DNA from 2 places in the Endozoicomonas sp. 2B-B genome. Region 2 is predicted to be linked to the other one. Evidence: predicted binding sites of a transcription regulator. Region 2 holds the regulator's gene; the other holds the start of a gene.

Region 1 (3,397 bases), 890 kb from region 2:
CCAATATCAAACACCGTAAGGCGGCTCAGGACGCCAAGCGTGGCAAAATCTTCACCAAGATCATTCGTGAGTTGGTGGTGGCGGCCAAGCAGGGCGGTGGGAATATCGAGGATAACCCCAAGCTGCGTCAGGTGGTTGACAAGGCTCTGGGTGCCAATATGACCCGTGACACCATCAACAGGGCGATTGCTCGTGGTGCCGGTGGTGATGACGATTCCAACATGGAAGAAGTGACCTACGAAGGTTATGGTGCTGGCGGTATCGCGGTGCTGGTGGAATGTCTGACAGACAACCGTAACCGTACCGTTGCAGAAGTACGCCATGCTTTCTCCAAGCATGGTGGTAATCTGGGTACTGACGGTTCTGTAGCCTACCTGTTTGAGCGTAAGGGGCAAATCTTCTTCGAACCGGGTCTGGATGAAGACACTGTCATGGAAGCTGCTCTGGAAGCCGGTGCTGAAGATGTACTGACTAACGACGATGGCTCCATTGAAGTGGTCACTGAGTGGACTGAGTTCATGGCGGTAAAAGAAGCTATTGAAGCTGCAGGTTTGAAACCAGCGGGCGGCGAAGTAGCGATGATCGCTTCTACCCGGACTGAACTGGACAAAGACGGTGCGGAAAAAATCATGAAGCTGGTGGATCGTCTCGAAGACCTGGACGATGTGCAAAATGTTTACACTAACGCTGACATTCCTGCCGAAGTGATGGCGCAGCTGGACTAAGTTGTTCTGTCGGTGTGAAGAGCCTCGATAACGAAAGTGTCGGGGTTTTTTGTTTCTGTTCCGGAGATACCAGCCCGGCTGGAACATCTGTGAACGCCCAGACATTGAAGCCTACCAGCAGCATAAACAATAGAATAATGATGCCTGTGATAATCATTAATGTTTTTAGCAGGTCGGACATTAATCGTTTCCGGATCATCTTGTGGAGTAAAACAGTCTTGAGCAAGAACAATGATCTTTGCGGTTCTCGCCACGAAAGTATTACCAGAGAAATACTAAGCTGCTTCTATCGTTACTCACAGGCAAATTTGGTAATTCAGTGTTCTTGAATTGTAAGTTTCTGATACCCACCGGCACCGCTGGTATATTGTATGGGTGTACAGTATCCTTTTGACATAACCATGACTTTGAACCCTCGCCTGTCAGATTTTTTTGGCAGAAGCTGTCACACTCATTGACCCCGGGGGGCATCAAACGCTGTCATTGAAAATAGCGATATCTGACTTGAGAATACATTCTGAATGGCCATCCTGATGGGGATAGATCCGGGCTCAAGAATTACCGGCTATGGATTAATTGAAGAAGTAGGCAATAAAACACATTATGTGGCGTCCGGTTGTATTCGCATCCGGGAGGCGCCTCTACCTGAGCGGTTGCAGCAGATTTATGAAGGCATCAGCACTTTGATCGAACGTTACATCCCGCAGTCCGTCGGTGTGGAGCAAGTGTTCATGTCCAGAAATGCTGATTCGGCACTGAAACTGGGTCAGGCCAGGGCTGCGGCCATTGTGGCTGTGGTTAATCACAATATTGAAGTGTCGGAATACTCTGCCCGGCAGGTCAAGCAGGCTGTGGTTGGTAAAGGCTCTGCGGATAAGTACCAGGTAAAGCACATGGTGAAGTCGATCCTTGACTTGAATGATACCCCTCAGGGCGATGCTGCGGACGCTCTGGCGGTTGCTCTTTGTCATGCTCATACTCGTTCCAGTCTGGTCAGGATGGCGGGTGCTACGGGTACTCGACGTCGTCGTCTTACGGGGCAGTCAGGAGGCTGACCGAGAATAGCGCCCGTAGCGAGGACGGCAGAAAATTGAGGATGAAAATTCGGTTTTGTGAGGAGAATAGCGAGCTATTTGACGAACAAAAGCGGATTTTTAGACCAATTTGCTGCCGCCGCAGTAGGGCAGTCTATTCCCGGTCAGCCTCCTTAGTTTGGGTGGACACAAAGGTGAAAGGAAGCAATGCAAAACACCAGATCCAGGATCTGTTGTGGCGTGTAGATTTTCTTCAGTTCTTTCCAGTTCTCCGGACTTATGATCTGTTCTTTGTAGAGTTCTTCAGTGGTTTTCAGTAACAGGCGTTGTTTGTTGTCCCAGCCCGGTGCCAGATGGCCACGGGAAACCATTTGTACATCACTGGCTTTCAGTCCCGTATCCAGTGCGCATTGAGCAATATCCGGGATCAGGTGTCTGGTATTGCAAATGTACGCACTTCTCAGGGCAACCAGAGCGCGATCTCTCATCGGGAGGCTGCTGTAGCCTTGTATATAACTGATGAAGCTGCGAGCAGGCTTATCAAGCTCAGGTGAGTTTGCCGGGCGTCCCGGGAAATCTTCCTTTAACAAAGATTTTTGTGACTTGATGAAAGGGATGGGAATAGGGCCACCGGGTACAGCTGGGTGGTATTCACTGGCCAGGCCAGCCTCGGGCAGGATCTGCCAGAGTGATCCCAGAAATGTGCGAAGTTTCTTCAAGGGGGCAGCTCCTTCAGATCATCGAATTGAACTTCTCTTAGTGATTAGAGAGTGACAATTCTCAGGAGTTCTACGCCCTCGTCGTATTGTTAGGCGTTCTGACCTTATAGTCAGAAAATAAAAGATTTGGAAAACAGGATGATTGGAAGAATTCGGGGCCTTCTGGCTGACAAACAGCCCCCTCATTTGCTGATAGAGACCCATGGTATCGGGTATGAAGTGGAAGCTCCGATGTCGGTTTTTTATAAACTGCCGGACGTTGGTCAGGAGGTCGTGTTATATACCCACTTTGTAGTGCGCGAAGATGCTCAGCTCCTATACGGTTTTAGCAATCGTGATGAGCGGGAGTTGTTTAGAACTCTGATCAAGGTCAATGGGGTTGGTCCCAAGCTCGGACTGACCCTGTTGTCCGGTATAGAAGCTGATGCTTTTGTGCGCTGTGTGCAGGAAGGTGATAGTGCCACTTTGGTGAAGTTGCCGGGTGTGGGTAAAAAAACAGCCGAGCGGCTGATTGTTGAAATGAAAGATAAGCTGGATCGTTGGCAGTCAGCACCTCTGCTGGAAGGTAAGCCTCTGGTTGTCGGTGGCGAAATGGCTGCCGGAGCAAAAGATATTGAACAGGAAGCCGTCAGTGCTCTGGTGGCCCTGGGTTATAAGCCCCAGGAAGCCGGCAAAGTCATTGGTAAGTTGCTCAAGGATGGCATGACCAGTGAAGAGCTGATTCGTCAGGCTCTGAAAAGTATGATCTGATAACACCGCGTCTTACTTTAAAAGGTGAGATGATTGAGTCTCACCTGCTTGTCTGCTTTGTAGTTTACCGGATGAACTTCCTGACCGAGTCGACGCAGATGGCTGCCGTTGCCAGCCAGATAAAGCTATAGCTGAGCCACTGCTGTAAGGTGAAGACTTCTCCGAGAAC
Region 2 (3,397 bases):
GGGCTTTGCTCTGTCGCTAACAGCCTGATTAATTCCAGTTTATCGTGTGTATGCTGCAATACGGGGGCAAAAGCTGCAGCTCTTTTAAGGGTTTTTACTTTCCAGTCTGCAATAACACTTTGCATTACTCTGTACTGACCTATTGCATCATAAGTCACAATGCTGCATGATTTCTCCCTCTTATACGCTATTTATGGAACGAAATATGGCTGCATCGTTTTTGGAAATTGTGGAACTTCCAACAGGAGAGATCGTTCTGCGACGCAGTGATGACGAGGGTGAGCCGCTGCTGACTATGAAGTTTTCAGAGGAAGCCAAGATGTATCTTGAAGGGGACCACCTGCAAGTGGCAAAGGTCATGTTTGATGCAGGCATGCGTGAAGTTGCTGAACTTACTCGTCCGCAGTCTTCTGAAGAAGAGATTCCTGAGAACAGAGTACTGCACTGACTCTATTTTCATGGAAATGACAGGCATCATGCAACCTGTCTAGTGCGAATAGCCAGCCCCTGACACTGTCCATTCCTGGCTGCGCTTTCAAGCCTACTTAGCCACCCTTTATCCAAATGCCCCAGCCAGCTGATGACAGTGTGGCTGGTTCCGGATGCCAGCGCTTTCCTGGTGAGTTCCAATGTCTGATTAATATTGTTGGAGCTAAAGATTTGCACCTTGTCATGATTTAAGTCGCAATTCTTTAACCAGTGCAGGGTTCTGGTGTCATCTGCCAGAATCAGGGTCAACCAACGTTCACTGTCAGTGGACAGCTGACTGAGCATGGGCGTCAGGAGTTGTTCTGCCTGCCAGGGTTGACCTGAAAGAATGAGTTCATTAATACTGGGCTTCAGAGACTTTTCAGTTTTTCCTGATAAAGTCTTTTCTAGGCGCGAGGGGTTAATGCAGACTGTATTGGTCTGATAGCTTGGGGCTGAAAAATTGTGCCTTTCACTGCTGGTTCGGTACAGCATAAATTCTTCCTTCTGGCATAGCCCGGACGCTGTTTGTTATTCGCACTTCAGCGTAGTGGGCCTTTAACAACAGCTGCCTGTTGTGAGTAGTGTCTCTGGAATAATGGTCAGACTCATCTTATTCCGTCTCAGGACTGATTTCTGATGACTCCGACGCTTAAACCTTCGATGGCAAAGGCATCCTGAGTGAGATCAACGACTATGGTTTCGAACTCGTCGTTTTCCGGATGCAGCAATACTTTGTTTTTCTGTTTCTCGAATCTTTTCACGGTGACATCATCTTCAATCCGGGCGACGACAACCTGACCGTTTCGAACATCTGTTGTCTTGTGAACGGCCAGCAGGTCACCATCAAGAATCCCGATGTCCTTCATGCTCATTCCTTTTACCCTTAACAGGAAGTCTGCCGATGGGGTGAAGAAAGCGGGATTGAGCATCAGGTGGTCTTCGATATGTTCCTGGGCGAGGATCGGGTTCCCGGCAGCAACCTGTCCAATAATCGGAAGGCCTTCAGGCTGGCTGTCTGGAATGCGGATACCACGGGAGGCTCCGGGGGTAATCTCGATAGCGCCTTTACGGGCCAGTGCCCTGAGATGTTCTTCGGCAGCATTGGGTGAGCGAAAGCCGAAGGTCTTGGCGATTTCGGCCCTGGTGGGTGGGAAACCTGTCTCTTCAATATGAGATTTGATCAGGTCCAGTATCTCGGATTGCCGTTTAGTCAGTTTGATCATGGTCTCTCAGTCTGTTTTTTTATACAGTATCTGTGATTATATACAGTATTCTTGTGGTGGCAAGTTATTAAGTACCTTGCCAGGCTGCGACGATAAGTAAAAAATGACAAGAGGGTTGTCAATGGTGCAGGTGAGGCATGCTTTGCCACCATAGTGATGAGTTGTTGGCTGAAATTCGCAAGCTGAGTCCCTGAAGCTTTTTTTAATAAAAAATCCGGAGGTGGTTAATCTCCGGATTTCGCATTTTATTTATGATTGTGTAGAAGTTAATTTCTTCCGCAGTGCATCCCAGGCATCATTTGAAACTTCTACTTCAAAGCCATCAAAACCATGCCAAACTTTAACAAAATCTACATGTTTGTAATCAAGCCATTCTAATATTTTTTCTCTGATTTCAAGGGCATTGTCCTTAGTACCAGTATGGATAGCTAATCTGGATTTAAGTGCTTTGGCACTTTTGATATTAAAATCCTCTTTCGGATCAAACCTATGGTATATTAGTTTGCTCACATCAATAGATTCATCATCTGGTAACATATATTTTATAGAGTTAATAGTTTCTTCAATAATTCTTTCGTCTTTTTTGGGTTCATCTAATTTTCTGTAATTTTTATAATTTTCGATAGGAGTCATTTTGCTATCAGCTGTCAAGTCATTTGGTTTCAAACTTTTATCAGATTTCAAATCATTAGATTTCAAGCTTTCAGCTGAGTCATTCCCAGCCGCATAAAATTCTAAAAAGCTGCCATCCTTAATCAGCATCTCCACCAACCGATTGCCTTGTCCATCTACAATGGCAATGTAACCAGGGGAGACAAAATGAAAGTGTGGTGGTTTTTTTGTACCGAACCCTCTGAGCGTTCTTGTTGCGGCAGTGGCAACTTGACCATAAGCTCCCTCTTCATCAATGGATACTCTGGTCTTCTGAAGAATTTCCAGATCACAATTTGAGGGATGGCCTAATCTTGTTAAATCTTCAGACCTTATGACAGCGGCTCCAAATGTCTGATAAATTTTGTCGAGTAAATTGGTGTCACAACTGCCGTCTATTTTTATCTTGGGTAGCATTAGATCCATCTCTATTTTAGAGCCATTTAATCCGTCAATCAGGTGATTGATTGTATCAGAATCAAGGTTGTTAATCCCTGTTGGACTGTCATCAGGTGTTATTATTGCGACTAATTTAAGATCTTCACCATAAACTGATCGGAATTCTTTGCCAATGGCTCCAAATTTTCTGTTATGAAAAAATTGAACATTTTCAGTTGACTTCATCATCTTGACGTTTTCAATTATACTTCCGTCTGCGCAAATAAATTTGCCCGAAGCTGTTTTTTCTTTAGAAAATGGACTTTTCCAGATACCCTCGAATTCCATCACATTACCAATTACCGTTTTAATCTGTTCTCGTCGAGTTTTAGAATGACCATGAAACAACTTATTGATTTTTCCATGAGTTTTCTCTTTCACGAAGTCTTCTGCGACGTCAGCCAGGCACCTGTCCTGGTCAGGACGGTCCAGCTTTTCGGTTTGATAACATTCAGACAGTATCTGATCAAGATGCTCGTTTATGACGGCAGAGTCAGAACCTATAAAGTTAGCGCAAGAGAGTGCCTTCTGTATCTGGTACGGATCCTTGGCGTAAGCATGGTTAACGCTGAATTCGCCTAGTTTTTTATGGATCTCAATCTCCATCTCATCAG

Evidence for each region. Region 2 encodes LexA, which represses DNA repair genes until DNA is damaged. Its sites were predicted from a motif close to TACTGTNTANNTANACAGTA; they were not measured.
Region 1: the regulator LexA is predicted to act here: its motif matches at 1,091-1,110, upstream of ruvC (crossover junction endodeoxyribonuclease RuvC).

What each region holds. Positions count from the first base shown of each region.
Region 1 is NZ_JBLZMU010000001.1:4,570,836-4,574,232, reverse strand. It holds gene ACOMHB_RS17895 (YebC/PmpR family DNA-binding transcriptional regulator) at 1-725, shown strand, start outside; gene ACOMHB_RS17890 (hypothetical protein) at 722-979, opposite strand; gene ruvC (crossover junction endodeoxyribonuclease RuvC) at 1,247-1,780, shown strand; gene ACOMHB_RS17880 (carboxymuconolactone decarboxylase family protein) at 1,933-2,478, opposite strand; gene ruvA (Holliday junction branch migration protein RuvA) at 2,617-3,228, shown strand; gene rarD (EamA family transporter RarD) at 3,293-3,397, opposite strand, start outside.
Region 2 is NZ_JBLZMU010000001.1:3,684,040-3,687,436, reverse strand. It holds gene ACOMHB_RS14020 (PTS sugar transporter subunit IIB) at 1-28, shown strand, start outside; gene ACOMHB_RS14015 (hypothetical protein) at 206-448, shown strand; gene ACOMHB_RS14010 (SulA-like leucine-rich domain-containing protein) at 475-963, opposite strand; gene lexA (transcriptional repressor LexA) at 1,092-1,694, opposite strand; gene ACOMHB_RS14000 (serpin family protein) at 1,944-3,397, opposite strand, start outside.